3 regions of the Mesorhizobium sp. M0898 genome follow, and region 1 is predicted to be linked to each of the others. Evidence: predicted binding sites of a transcription regulator. Region 1 holds the regulator's gene; each other region holds the start of a gene.
The links. Region 1 encodes LexA, which represses DNA repair genes until DNA is damaged. Its sites were predicted from a motif close to TGTTCNNNNTGTGTTCNG; they were not measured.
Positions count from the first base shown of each region.

Region 1 (4,914 bases):
GGCAGGGCCACCACGCCGCCGCCGCGGCAGTCGCCGCTACGCTTTGCCACTCGAAAGGTCCTGCTGGGCATGTGCGGTCTGGCGATGACCTCGATCATTGCAGGGAGCGCCACGGCGCTTTTCGCCATATGGCATTTCCAGCGCGTGGCGCCGCTCAGCCTGTTCGCCAATCTGGCCATCATGCCCATCGTGTCACTGGTCGTCATGCCCTTCGCCGTTCTCAGCGCGCTGGCGATGCCGTTCGGTGCGGATGGCCCTTTTCTCTATGTCATGGGCAAGGGGCTGACGGCGATGATCGCCCTGTCCGGGTGGATCTCGGAGCGCTCTCCGATCGATGCGGTCGGGCTGATTTCGCTGAGATCCGTCCTTCTGGTGACGATCGCCCTCGTCATTGCCAGCATGGCGACGACGTGGTTGCGGCTGGCGGCACTTCCTTTTGCGCTCGCCGGCTTGCTGACGGCAACGCAGACACGCATACCCGACGTATTGGTCTCGGAGGACGCACGGCTGGTCGCGCTGCCGATCGGCAGCGGTGAACTCGCGGTCAACCGGGCACGCCCGAATGAGTTCACCATCGACAACTGGAAACGCGCGCTCACATCAGAGGCTATCGTCGCGCCGGAAACACCTGGAAAGAACGACCCGCAATTCGACATTGCCGATCCGGCCGACCTACCGCCGGGCATGCCGTTCATTTGCACGGACGGCCTCTGCCTTGCCAGGCATCCATCCGGCGCGATCATCGCGCAAGCCAAGGACCGCGATACTGCGCGGCCAGCCTGCGCCTTTGCCAGCTTGATCGTCATCGACGACGCCACCGCCCATAACCCCTGCTACTACGACCGGCTGGTCCTCGTCGTCACCAAACGGCAACTGGCGCGCGCGGGAAGTGCCGCCGTCTATTTCGATCCACAAGCGGCAACACGCGCCGAGATCCGCTTCGCCGTCGAAAAATCATACCGGCCCTGGCACGTGCAGCGGAAATTTTCACGCGCGGCACGGGGCCTGCCGCCATACCGCCGGGCCGACAACCCCAAAGCCGGCGCCAAGGGCGGAGCTCAGTAGCGGCGGATCAGTCCGACGAGCTTGCCCTGCACCTTGACCCTGTCTGGTCCGAAGATGCGCGTCTCGTAGGCCGGATTGGCGGCTTCCAGGGCGATCGAGGCGCCCTTGCGGCGGAACCGCTTCAGCGTCGCTTCCTCCTCGTCGACCAGTGCCACCACGATCTCACCGGGGCTCGCCGTATCGGCATTGCGGATGATCACCGTGTCGCCGTCGAAAATGCCGGCCTCGATCATCGAATCGCCTTTGACCTCCAGCGCATAATGCTCGCCGCCCATGATCATATCCGGCGGCACCGAAATCGAATGCGTCTGGTGCTGGATGGCGTCGATCGGCACACCGGCAGCGATGCGGCCCATCACCGGGATCGAAACGGCGGCGACGACATCGTCGTCATTTCCGGCTGCGGGCACGCGCGACGATGTCGGCTTGCCTTGCCGAGGGGCGCCTTGCCCAAGACTGCCCTGGATGACACTCGGCGAGAACTTGCGTGCCGCATTGAGGCCGGGGGCGATCGAGTCAGGCAGGCGTAGCACCTCCAGCGCACGGGCCCGGTTGGGCAAACGGCGAATGAAGCCGCGCTCCTCCAGCGCCGTAATCAGCCGGTGGATTCCGGATTTGGAAGCCAGGTCGAGCGCTTCCTTCATCTCGTCGAATGAAGGCGGGATACCGCTTTCCTTCAACCTTTCGTGGATGAACATAAGCAGTTCGTGTTGTTTGCGTGTCAGCATAGCGACCCCCAACAGAATCAGAAAAACAAACCCAGAACAAACACTATCTGTTCCAGTTGTGTTCCGCAACTGTTTAAAGTTTAATGAATGCGTTAAGGCTCGGGAAACAAACGACGTCCCCTACCGGCGTACCGCATTTTCACCGCCGCGAGCCTCATCGCCTTGATTCTGCTTTCGTTTGCGCCCTTCTGGCCTCCTAGAAGGCGGCACTGGCATCGGCCGTCGGTCGGCAAAAGGCACGGAATTGAACCCGTATCGACTGTGCGGTTTGGTCAATGCACCGTGAACGAAACGAACTCAAAACGCCAACCTCGGGTTAAGTCCCGGTTTCCACCGCCTGGTCAGGCTGCTTCTCGCCGGTGGAGCCTTGCTGCGCGCAACCAAGTAATGGAAGAACAGTCGATGCGTGTCCGACGTTGCGTTGGATCTTGGGGGAGCAGACAAATCATGACAGGAATTCCCGATCTCGTGGCCATAAAGGCGATGGATGCCGCGGATCCGCTGCGCGCGATGCGCGACCGCTTTGTGTTGCCGCAAGGAGTGATCTATCTCGACGGCAATTCGCTAGGAGCTGCTTCACGTGCCGCTTTCGATGAACTGCACAAGGCCGCGACCGAAGAATGGTCGTATGATCTCATCCGCGCATGGAACACCGCCGGCTGGTTCAACATGCCGCTTGAACTTGGCGACCAGCTCGGGCGCCTGATCGGTGCCGCGGCCGGCCAGACGGTGGTCTGCGACACGACATCGGTCAACATCTACAAGCTGCTGCACGCCGCCATGGCCATGCGACCGGAGCGGCAGGTCATCGTCGCCGAGGGCGATAGTTTTCCGACGGACCTCTACATGGCTGAGGGTGTGGTTTCGACGCGAAAAGATACGCTGCTGCGCCTCTCGGGAGTCGACGCGCCGACCATCGAAGAGCTGATCGACGAACGCACCGCTGTGGTGCTGGTCAACCACGTCAACTATAAGTCGGGCGAACTGCGCGACATGCCGGCGCTGACGCGCAGGGCTCAGGAAGCCGGGGCGATGATCGTCTGGGATCTCTGCCACACCGCCGGCGCGATGCCAGTCGAACTCGACAAGGCAAACGCCGATTTTGCCGTTGGCTGCACCTACAAATATCTGAATGGCGGCCCGGGCGCGCCTGCCTTCATCTATGCGGCTGAGCGGCATCTTTCCGACATCCAGCAGCCGCTCACCGGCTGGTGGGGCCATGCACGGCCCTTCGCCTTCGAGCCAGGCTATGCGGCCGGCACCGGCATCCGCCGGTTTCTGTGCGGCACGCAGCCGGTCTTGTCGATGCGCACGCTGAAGGGCGCGCTCGACATCTGGAACGATGTCGACATGACGGCGGTGCGCAAGAAGAGCATCGCGCTGGCGGATCTGTTCATCGAGCTTGTCGAGGCAAAGTGCGGCACGTACGGGCTCACGCTCGAAAGCACGCGCGATGGGGAAAAACGCGGCAGCCAGATTTCATTCATGCATGAGCATGGCTACCAGGTCATGCGCGCGCTGATCGAACGTGGCGTGATCGGCGATTTTCGCGCGCCATCGACCATGCGCTTCGGCTTCACCCCGCTCTATATCGGCTATGCCGATGTCTGGCAGGCCGTCAAAGTGCTTGAGGACATCCTGCACACCGGTGCGTGGAAGGATGCGCGCTTCGCCATCAAAGCAGCTGTCACTTGAGATTGATGCAAGAGCTGGAATCGTGAGGCTGGCGACGACGCGCCGCGCGATGCTCACGGCTACGTTGCAAGGCCATGCCAGGGAGGGCGCAGGGTGTTCGAACGTCACATTGCCGATTGGGACAACGCCTATGCCAACGGCGCCAACATAGCCGGCAGCGATCGCTGGCCGGCGGCCTGGATCGAGCCCGCGCGGGTTTTCCGCGACGTGCTTTCGACCGAGGGCAGGGCGCGGCTCGACATGGCCTATGGCGACAACCCACGCAACCGGCTCGATCTTTTCCTGCCGGCCATCAAGCCCAAGGGACTCGTGGTGTTCGTTCATGGCGGCTACTGGATGGAATTCGACAAGAATTTCTGGTCGCATCTTGCCGCTGGCCCTGTTGATCGCGGCTATGCGGTGGCGATGCCGTCCTACACGCTCTGTCCGCAGATACGCATCGGCGGCATCGTCAAGGAAGTCGGCGCGGCGATCGGCAAGGCGGCGGCGATCGTTGCAGGGCCGCTGATGCTGACCGGGCACTCGGCCGGCGGCCATCTTGTTAGCCGGATGGTCACGGCGACGACGCCGCTGGCGCCCGAAGTCGTCCGGCGCGTTCGTCATGTGGTGTCGATCTCGGGGGTGCACGATTTGCGCCCGATCATGCGCACCGGCATGAACGAGACGCTGGCGATCGATGAGGCCGAGGCGCAGGCCGAAAGTCCGGTGCTGCTGCGCCCGATGGACAAGGCCCGCCTGACCTGCTGGGCCGGCGGCGGCGAGCGCGCCGAATTCCTGCGTCAGAGCGCGTTGCTGGCCAACATCTGGATCGGCCTGGGTACCGCGACCAGCTCGGTGGTCGAGCCTGACCGGCATCATTTCAACATCATCGACGGTTTGGCCGATCCAGACCATCCGCTGACCCGGACCTTGATTTCGGAGTGAGGCAGGTTCAGCGTAGCATCAGTACGTCGCAGGGGGAGCCCGCCGCCGCGGCAGGCGCGAACGGCGCGCGAACGATCAGCCCGTCGGCATCGGCCAGCATTTTCAGCATCGAGGAGTCCTGGATGCCGAACGGCGTCGCCACGAGCGTACCGGCGTCATCTATGACAACAGCCCGCAGATAATCTTGCCTGAGATCGTTGGCCGGCATGGCGGCACCGAGCCGTGCCCGACGTATATCCTGCTGAAAGGCGCGGCCGCCGAGCCGCGCCAGCAGCGGCTTCAGGAAGAGCTGAGTGCAGACCAGGCTTGCCACCGGATTGCCGGGCAGGCCGATGCAGCGAATGTCTCCCAGCCGCCCGAACATCAGTGGCTTGCCCGGCCGCATGGCGATCTTCCAGAAATCGAGCGTCATGCCTTGCCCGGTCAGCACCTCATGGACGAAGTCGTGGTCACCGACCGAGGCACCGCCCAGCGTGACGATGACGTTCGCGCCAGCCTTCAC
Region 1 covers NZ_JAMYOE010000001.1:74,304-79,217, reverse strand. The annotation lists gene NKH90_RS00410 (ComEC/Rec2 family competence protein) at 1-1,065, shown strand, start outside; gene lexA (transcriptional repressor LexA) at 1,059-1,793, opposite strand; gene kynU (kynureninase) at 2,241-3,488, shown strand; gene NKH90_RS00395 (hormone-sensitive lipase) at 3,582-4,412, shown strand; gene NKH90_RS00390 (molybdopterin molybdotransferase MoeA) at 4,420-4,914, opposite strand, start outside.

Region 2 (4,914 bases), on a different contig from region 1:
CGGCTATCGCGGCGATGCCGCCGACCCCGAAGCCGTGCTGCTCACCAAGAACGGCCTGCACATCGAAATCGTCATCGACCGCAACAACCAGATCGGCCGCACCGATCCGGCCGGCATTGCCGATGTCGTGCTGGAATCGGCGCTGACCACCATCCAGGACTGCGAGGATTCGATCGCCGCAGTGGATGCGCAGGACAAGGTGCTGGTCTACCGCAACTGGCTCGGCCTGATGAAGGGCGACTTGGCGGAGGAGATCACCAAGGCCGGCAAGAGCTTTGTCCGCAGGCTCAACCCCGACCGCACCTATACCGCGCCCGATGGCGGCACGCTGACCTTGCCCGGCCGCTCGCTGATGCTGGTCAGGAATGTCGGCCACCTTATGACCAATCCGGCGATATCAGACCGCGACGGCAACGAGGTGCCGGAAGGCATCATGGATGCGGCGCTGACGGCGCTGATCGCGCTGCATGACATCGGCGTGAACGGGCGCCGCGCCAATTCTCGCGCCGGCTCGATGTACATCGTAAAGCCCAAGATGCACGGGCCCGACGAAGTTGCCTTCGCCGTCGAGATTTTCGACCGCGTCGAGGCGCTGCTCGGCGTGCCCAAAAACACCATCAAGATGGGCATCATGGACGAGGAGCGGCGCACCACCGTCAATCTCAAGGAGGCGATCCGCGCCGCGAAAGAACGCGTCGTCTTCATCAACACCGGCTTCCTCGATCGCACCGGCGACGAGATCCACACCTCGATGGAAGCCGGCCCGATGATCCGCAAGGGCGACATGAAGCAGGCCGCCTGGATCGCCGCCTACGAAGCCTGGAACGTCGACATCGGGCTGGAATGTGGGTTGGCCGGCCACGCCCAGATAGGCAAAGGCATGTGGGCGATGCCCGACCTTATGGCGGCGATGCTGGCCGAGAAAATCGCGCATCCCAAGGCCGGCGCCAACACCGCCTGGGTGCCGTCGCCGACGGCGGCGACACTGCACGCCACGCACTACCACAAGGTCGATGTCCACGCCGTCCAGGCGGCGCTGGAGAGCCGGCCCAAGGCGAAACTGGACGACATCCTGTCGGTGCCGGTAGCAAGGCGGCCGAACTGGTCGCCTGAAGACGTCCAGAAGGAACTCGACAACAATGCGCAAGGCATTCTGGGCTATGTCGTGCGCTGGATCGACCAGGGCGTCGGCTGTTCGAAAGTGCCTGACATAAACGACGTCGGCCTGATGGAGGACCGCGCCACGCTGCGCATCTCCTCGCAGCACATCGCCAACTGGCTGCATCACGGCGTCTGCACGCCCGAGCAGGTCATGGAGACGATGAAACGCATGGCGGCGATCGTCGACCGCCAGAACGAAGGCGATCGGCTCTACCGGCCGATGGCGCCGGATTTCGACAAGTCCATCGCCTTCCTCGCCGCCTGCGACCTGGTCTTCAAAGGCCGCATCCAGCCCAACGGCTACACCGAGCCAGTGCTGCACGCACGGCGGCTGGAGCTGAAGGCGCGGGATAACGGCTGAACCGAAAGCACGATGCACGCCGGCCAAGGGTAAGCGCCGGCGTCCCCCCTCCCCCTTGAGGGGAGGGTGGCCCGAAGGGCCGGGTGGGGTCGCCAACGCAGTGCGCCAACCCAATTCTGACGGTGCGCCTTAGGAGGAGCATCGCAACGCTCCGCACCTCGGTCGGTTTCGAAATGCGACAGGCCGAGCGTCTCACCGGCGACCCCACCCGGCCGCTTCGCGGCCCCCCTCCCCTCAAGGGGGAGGGGAACGTCACGCCGCCTGCGCCATCCGTTCCGAACTCATGCGATAGGAAATCGCTTCGGCCAGATGGATGCGGCCGACCGTCTCGCTGGCCTCGAGATCGGCCAGGGTCCGCGCCACCTTCAAGACGCGGTGATAGGCTCGTGCGGAAAAGCCGAGCTTTTCGCTGGCGTCCCTGAGCAGCGACAGGCCGGCGGCATCGGGCATGGCGATCTCCTCGATGACTGACGGCGAGCAATGGGCGTTGGTGGTGGCGGTCGCGCCGAGCCGCTCGAAGCGCTCGCGCTGGATCGTACGGGCGCGGGCAACACGTAGTGCGACGGCGGCACTTTTCTCGGCCCGGTCCGGCCGGATCAAATCGCTGGCCGAGACCGCCGGCACCTCGATCCTGAGATCGATGCGATCGAGCAGCGGGCCGGAAATGCGCGCCTGGTAGTCGGTGCGACAGCGATCGCCGCGCAGGCAGCGATAGCCCGGCTCGCCGGCCATGCCGCAACGGCACGGGTTCATCGCCGCGACCAGCTGGATACGCGCCGGATAGGTGACGCGATGATTGGCGCGCGCGATCATGCAGTCGCCGGTCTCGAGCGGCTGGCGCAGTGCATCGAGCGCCTGCGGCGAGAATTCGGGGAACTCGTCGAGGAACAGCACGCCGTGATGGGCAAGCGAGGCCTCGCCCGGCCGCACGCGCAGACCGCCGCCGACCATCGCCGCCATCGAGGCCGAATGATGTGGCGCGCGGAACGGCCGCCGGTCGGTGAGTTTTCCTTCGCCGAGTTCGCCGGCCACCGAGGCGATCATCGAGACTTCGAGCAATTCCCTGGGCGCCAGCGGCGGTAGGATCGACGGCAGCCGCTGCGCCAGCATCGACTTTCCCGACCCCGGCGGTCCGACCATCAAAAGATTGTGGCCGCCGGCGGCCGCCACCTCCAGCGCCCGCTTGGCGGTCTCCTGGCCCTTGATATCGGCGAGATCGGGCAGGTCGCGCGCCGCGGCATGGATGCCGGCTTCCGGCCGCGACAGAACCTGCGTGCCGCGAAAATGATTGGCGATGGCGATCAGGCTGCGCGGCGCCAATATGTCGAAATCCTTGCCGGCCCACGCCGCTTCCGGCCCGCAGGCGAACGGGCAGATCAAGCCCTTGCCTTCGGCATTGGCGCCGATCGCCGCCGGCAGCGCGCCGGCCACCGCGGCAATGGTGCCGTCGAGCGACAATTCGCCAAGCACGACATAGCCGGCCAGCATGTCGCCCGGAATGGCGCCGAGCGCCGCCATCAGCCCGAGGGCGATCGGCAGATCGTAGTGGCTGCCTTCCTTGGGCAGGTCGGCCGGCGCCAGATTGACGGTGACCTTCTTCGACGGCATCGACAGGCCGGATGCATGCAGCGCTGCCTGCACCCGCTCGCGGCTTTCGGCGACAGCCTTGTCGGCCAGCCCGACGATGTGCATGTTGACCTTGCCCGGCGCGATCATCACCTGCACGTCGACCGGCACGGCCTCAATGCCCTGGAAAGCAACCGTGCGAACCCGCGCCACCATGTCTTCACCCCGGATGCAGGCTTTGCCCCAAGCCTTTGCGATCATGCCGCGAACGGCGTCACCGGAGACAACCACAGATTACCGGCGAAGGCAAGAACATTTGGGGAACAGCTGAGCGCCACGGCTGCAATGGTTTGCAACGCGGCCGCTTCCAGAAGCAATGTACGCTAGTTGCGCTTCTCCTCCACGGCATCCCAGAACAGGCTGGCGATGTCGGCGCCGCCGAAGCGCTGCACTTCGCGTATGCCGGTCGGTGAGGTCACGTTGATCTCGGTCATGTAGTCGCCGATGACGTCGATGCCGACGAGGATGAAGCCGCGCTCTTTCAGCGCGGGGCCGATGCGGGCGCAGATCTCGCGTTCGCGTTCCGTCAATTCGGTCTTTTCGGCGCGGCCGCCGACATGCATGTTGGAGCGCGAATCATGCTCGGCCGGCACGCGGTTGATGGCGCCGACAGGCTCGCCGTCAATCAGGATGATGCGCTTGTCGCCACCCCGCACCTCCTTGAGGTAGCGCTGCACGATGTAGGGTTCGCGGAACAACTGGCCGAACATTTCGAGCAGCGAGGCGAGGTTGCGGTCGGCCTCGTGCAGGTGAAAGATGCCGGCGCCGCCATTGCCGTAGAGCGGCTTGACGATGATATCGCCGAACTCCTTGCGAAAGGCGGCGACCTCGAGCGGGTCCTTGGTGATCAGCGTGTCCGGCATCAGGTCGGGAAATTCGGTGACGAAGATCTTTTCCGGGCTGTTGCGCACCCAGGCCGGGTCGTTGACCACCAGCGTCTTCGGATGGATGCGCTCGAGGATATGCGTGGTGGTGATGTAGTTCATGTCGAAGGGCGGATCCTGCCGCAAAAGGATGACGTCCATCTCCGCAAGATCGGTGCGCACCTTCTCGCCCAGCGAATAATGGTTGCCCTTCTCGTCGCGGACCTGCATCGCCTCGATACGGGCAAACACCTTGCCTTCGCGCAGCGACAGCCGGTCGGGCGTGTAGTGGAACAGCTGGTGCCCGCGCCGCTGCGCTTCCAGCGACAGCGCAAACGACGTGTCGCCGGCAATCGACACGGTAGAGATGTGGTCCATCTGGACGGCGACTTTCAGGGGCATGGGTGCTCTCCGGCGCAGTTGCAACGAACGTGCGTCCACCCGGACGCACATACGCTCCAACACTTTGAATCCATGCATCGCGCTTTCCGAAAATCGATTCCGATTTTTCGGGCCGATGCATCGACGAGAGCGATATAAGGAAATCGGCGGCCTCTGCCAATCGGCCAAGGTCATGATGAGGCTGCGCTTCTGGCGCAGACCCCAATGCGATGTGCGTTCAGCGGTCGAAGACCAGCTTGGAATAGCCGAGGAAGGACAGCGCCATGGCAACCAGCGAGGCGACCGCAAGGGCGACGAGCGGCGGCACCATCGGCAGCGCGAACAGCATGGCGCAATAGACGAGATAATTGACGAGGCTGGTGGCGATGCCGACGCCGCCATAGCGTGCGCCCTCTTGCGCGACGCCGCGGCTGGAAGGCGAGAAGGTCAGATGGCGATTGATCAGCCAGGTGACGGACAAGGCAAAACCGATCGAGATGATTCGGGCTGCGAAGGGGCCAA
Region 2 covers NZ_JAMYOE010000023.1:47,332-52,245, forward strand. The annotation lists gene NKH90_RS21845 (malate synthase G) at 1-1,522, shown strand, start outside; gene NKH90_RS21850 (YifB family Mg chelatase-like AAA ATPase) at 1,775-3,304, opposite strand; gene gshB (glutathione synthase) at 3,472-4,413, opposite strand; gene NKH90_RS21860 (GtrA family protein) at 4,631-4,914, opposite strand, start outside.
Region 2: NKH90_RS21850 (YifB family Mg chelatase-like AAA ATPase) is a predicted target of LexA. The motif match lies at 3,397-3,414, and genes of this name have one in related genera.

Region 3 (4,914 bases), 100 kb from region 1:
ACATGAAGCGCTCGATCTCCTCGCGCATCCAGGCGGATTCGGTTTCCTTCCAGCGGCGCTCGAGATTGGGGATGACGCCCTCGAAGGTTTTCGTCGTTTTGTAGGAGCGCAGACCGTCATCATAATGGAAGGTGATTTCGCGCTCGCCGGTGCCGTGCAGGACGGCTTGCCTTGCCTCCTCGCTCAAATCCTTGAACTTGTCGCCGAGCTTGAAGCCATAGGCAATGCCCAGCGCTTCCAGCGTCTGCGCATAATAGGGCGAGGTCGACTTCGCCCACGGGCTGACGGCGCCGGCGCGCAGCGAGACATTCTCGTCGGGCACGACCAGGCTGGCGTCGATGGCGCGTTGGCTGCCGAGCCCGTCGCAGGTCGGGCAGGCGCCGAACGGATTGTTGAAGGAGAACAGCCTGGGCTCGATCTCGGGAATGGTGAAGCCGGACACCGGGCAGGCGAACTTTTCCGAGAACAGCATGCGTTCATGCGTCTCGTTCTTCGATTTGTTGACCGAATCCTCGCCGGTCTGGCTGGCGTCGAGCGGCTTGTCGGCAAATTCCGCCACCGCCAGCCCGTCGGCCAGCTTCAGCGCGGTCTCGATAGAATCGGCGAGCCGCGTCGCCAGATCGCCGCGCACGACGATGCGGTCGACGACGACGTCGATGTCGTGCTTGTACTTCTTGTCCAGCGCCGGCACGTCGGCGATCTCATAGAAGACGCCATCGACTTTGACGCGCTGAAAACCCTTCTTCTGCAGCTCCAGCAGTTCCTTGCGGTACTCGCCTTTGCGGCCGCGCACCATCGGCGCCAGAATGAACAGCCGGGTGCCTTCCTCGACCGCAAGCACCCGGTCGACCATCTGCGAGACCGTCTGGCTCTCGATCGGCAGGCCGGTGGCCGGCGAATAGGGTACACCGACGCGGGCGAACAAAAGCCGCATATAATCGTAGATCTCGGTGACGGTGCCGACCGTCGAACGAGGGTTCTTCGAGGTGGTCTTCTGCTCGATGGAGATGGCCGGCGACAGGCCGTCGATCTGGTCGACGTCCGGCTTCTGCATCATTTCGAGGAATTGCCGTGCATAGGCCGAAAGGCTCTCGACATAGCGGCGCTGGCCCTCGGCGTAGATGGTGTCGAAGGCAAGCGACGACTTGCCCGACCCCGACAGGCCGGTCATGACGATCAGGCTGTCACGCGGCAGGTCGAGATCGACATTCTTCAGATTGTGTTCGCGTGCCCCGCGAATGGAGAGATATTTATGGTCGGCCATCGCCGGTCGCCGCCTCAGAATCTGGAATTCGTGGGATGGGCGGGTTTTCCCGACCACCCCCTATGTAGGTAATTTCGCCGCCTTTTCGAGAGACGCCACAACTCCCGACCAAAGCGTTTAACCGCCTTTCGCGCGAACGGGCAAGCGGAAAGAACAAAGGCCGAACACGCTCCTGACAAAAGCTGCCCGCGCAGCCGGCTTCACAAAGCGTCTCGCGATCACATTTTTCGGCAACCCGGCTATTCAAGGTTGACGTCCCCGCGTCATGGGGGCAGAATCCAATTGTCAACGAAGCCGGCCGTCTTTCGATGGCCTCGCGGCCTGGGGCTAGCCTGCGAGACGCCGCGGGTTATGCGATGAGCGCTTCGACGACAGTCGCAACGAACAGAAGGAGAGCAGAGGCATGACTCCACCGGATTGTTCCTTGAGGCTCCACGTGTCGCTGGAGCCGCGGCAGGTATAAGTAGCCAGGTCAGGCGTTTAGCGCTACCTGCCCACATTGACCTGCCGATCCCCACAACAATCAGAGACTGCTAGTCGGATCGTCGGCTGAACGCCGCGAAGCATCCGAAATAAAAAGCCGGCAGTACACTCCCGGCAATTTGGATTTCAGATCCAAGAAAGCCCCGTCAGTTGCAAAGCAATGGCGGGGCTGTTCGTTTGAAGCGCAATATTTGTGGTTCACACCAGGCGAACTTAGCGGCTGGAGGGCCTGACCCCGCCGGTAGCGACATCAATGGTGATGCTACCGGAAATCCGAACGTCGGTATCGCCAATCTTGAAGGTGCCGTTGCCGCTGCCTAGAGCCATATCGTCAGGCTCAGGCCGCGGCGCTGGCTCGGCGATGCGATAATCGCTGGTCACACCGGGCAGGGTGCCCTTTTGCGAAGACGTCGAATTATCTTGGGCAAGTGCCATACCCACCAGCATGTTCGTGCCGGCAACGGTAGCGATGGCAAGGCATAACAGGCTGGATGAGCAGCTGGCGGTCATCGCCGGACTATAGTGCCGCGATAGCGGCAAGACCAGACCGATGGCGCTGAAATTGCGGGCGCTCAATCGCCTCAGTTCCGTCCGCTGGTCACCACGCCGCCCGGCGAGTTGATGTAGAGCGAGACCTCCTTGTCGGGATTGTCGGATTCCAACGACAGAAGCTGGGCGCAGACCAGCGCTGAGGTGCCGTCATCGATCGGGCCGTTGATGAAGACGATGCGCTCGCGCAGCAGCCGCGAAAATATGTCGAAGGCACGTTCGCCGCGGCTCGACTGCTCGATCACCATCGGCACCAGATTGGCAAGGCCGCTCATCGGTTGTCTCCGTTGACTGTTGTCGTTCAGGCCGCGCGCAGGAAGAGGCGCGGGGTGTTTGCGGCGATCTGCTTGTGCCTGGGAGTGTGCGCGTCAAAGGAAAGCCGGCAACCGGCGCCTGCCATCGCGATCTCCGGCACTGCTGCCCGAGCAAAACCATCATGGACGATGCGCAGATGCGTGCCGCCGGAAACGGTGCGGTCGAGCGTAAAGGTGACGATGCTGTCCACTGGGCTGTCGTTCATTGCGCTGTCCAGGGGATTGCCGGGCGGCACCTGCGTATCGCCGGGCGTCGGCCGCTCCCGCCAGGAATAGCGCAGCAGCCGTCCGGGATCCGCGTCGAGGATTTCGCACTCGATCGGCGCATTCGGCGCTTTAAAGGCAAAGCGGTTGCCGATTTCGGGCTTGATGTCGTTCGGCATCATCCAGGCCGCGAGCAGGTCCGGCACCGTCAGCGCCCGCCACACCTGTTCCGGCGGTTCGGGCAGCTCGCACTCGAACTCGATCTTGTCTGCGGCCATTTCGGCGCGTTCTTTGCCTCGGTTGGTCATTGGTCCATGTCCTTCAAAACCGTCTTGAGCCTTTCGATGCGCTCTGGCCAGAACGCACGGTAGCGTTCGATCCAGCCGAGCAGTGGCGCAAGCCCCTTCGGATCGACGCGGTAATAGGCGTTGCGACCGGCCCGGCGCTCGACCACGAGGCCGGCGCCGCGCAGCACTGCGAGATGTTGCGATACCGCCGGCTGCGATACCGGTATGCCAGTGCGCAGTTCCGACACCGTCATCTCGCCGTCGGCGAGCCGCTCATAGACGGCGCGACGCGTTGGATCCGCTAGTGCCCGAAAAATGTCTGCTTCGATCATGCCGAAAGCATAAGTCAATACTTATCGGTTTGGCAAGCCGTGTTTTTTAAGACAGGCGGTATTTTTTAAGACAGGCGAGGTTTTACAAACTCGCTGGAAGCCAGCGTCTCACCATGTCGGGGGATCCGTTGAACGTCGCCTCGAAAACTGGTGACGCGAGCACAACATGAATATGAAGCAATTCGGAGCCGACGTTTCGGAAGCCATGTTGCCTGTACGCGGCGACAACAAGCGACTGTCCGGCAGTCAAGACGAGATGCTCTTCGTCGATCCACATCTCGGCCCTGCCAGCGATGACGGTAAGTACTTCCTCGACCGGGTGCCAATGTGTCGGGGCGCCAACGGTGGGTTCGACCCATTGTTCAAACATGCAAAGTTGAGTTGCGCCGTTGCGGGCAGAGACATGCATGCGGGTCTTTACTCCCGTCCGCCACTCTTCTTGCGGCTGATCGTTATGCGCAACCATCTTCATGCGTTCGCCTCGATCCCATGGTCTGTGGAAATTCGACGCCAAGACACTACTTCTTACTGACAACTATTGACAGTGCAGGGCCTCTCCTATAGAACGAAAAGAGAACAAAAACCTTGTGGGAAAAGGCAGCGACGGCAGGCAGGGATTGTCCATAGCCTGTAAGGTGCGGCGACAAAAATTCGGTTTCGGATGAGCGCGGAGAAGTATCATGGCGGGTAGCGTCAACAAGGTCATTCTGGTGGGCAACCTCGGGGCGGACCCTGAAATCCGCCGCCTGAATTCGGGTGACCCGGTCGTCAACATCCGCATCGCGACGTCGGAAAGCTGGCGCGACAAGACGTCCGGAGAGCGCAAGGAAAAGACCGAGTGGCACAATGTCGTGATCTTCAACGACCAGATCGCCAAGGTGGCCGAGCAGTATCTGAAGAAGGGCATGAAGGTCTATGTCGAGGGCCAGCTGCAGACGCGCAAATGGCAGGACCAGACCGGCAATGACCGCTATACGACCGAAATCGTGTTGCAGAAATTCCGCGGCGAGCTGCAGATGCTCGATGCGCGGGGCGAGGGCGGCGGCCAGGTCGGCAACTATGCCGGTGGTGGTGCGAGCCGCGGTTCCGATTTCGGCCAGTCCGGCCCGGGCGAAAGTTTCAATCGCGGTGGCGCCAACAAGGGCGGCGGCGGTGGTTCGTCGCGCGAGCTGGACGACGAAATCCCGTTCTGATTTCTCGGAGCGGACTGCCCTTGCGGCGAAAAGCGCCGGCACCTTGGCCACGAAATGGCGTCCCGAAAATCTGTCTTGGATTTTTGGGACGTTGTGCGTTTGAGCGGTGAAAGGACGTATCAGGTGAAGGCAAGGGTCAAATGGGTCGAGGAGCGCACTTTCGTTGGCGAGTCCGCCAATGGGCACAAGCTGGTGCTAGGCACTGCGTTCGGGCCGGAGGGCAAGACGCCGGGGCCGAGCCCAATGGAACTGGTGCTGATCGGCACTGGCGGCTGCTCGGCCTATGAC
Region 3 covers NZ_JAMYOE010000001.1:175,690-180,603, reverse strand. The annotation lists gene uvrA (excinuclease ABC subunit UvrA) at 1-1,264, opposite strand, end outside; gene NKH90_RS00960 (hypothetical protein) at 1,961-2,323, opposite strand; partial or broken gene NKH90_RS00955 (ATP-dependent Clp protease proteolytic subunit) at 2,338-2,571, opposite strand; gene NKH90_RS00950 (SRPBCC family protein) at 2,598-3,122, opposite strand; gene NKH90_RS00945 (ArsR/SmtB family transcription factor) at 3,119-3,433, opposite strand; gene NKH90_RS00940 (cupin domain-containing protein) at 3,516-3,905, opposite strand; gene NKH90_RS00935 (single-stranded DNA-binding protein) at 4,114-4,626, shown strand; gene NKH90_RS00930 (OsmC family protein) at 4,750-4,914, shown strand, end outside.
Region 3: uvrA (excinuclease ABC subunit UvrA) is a predicted target of LexA. The motif match lies at 1,414-1,431, and genes of this name have one in related genera.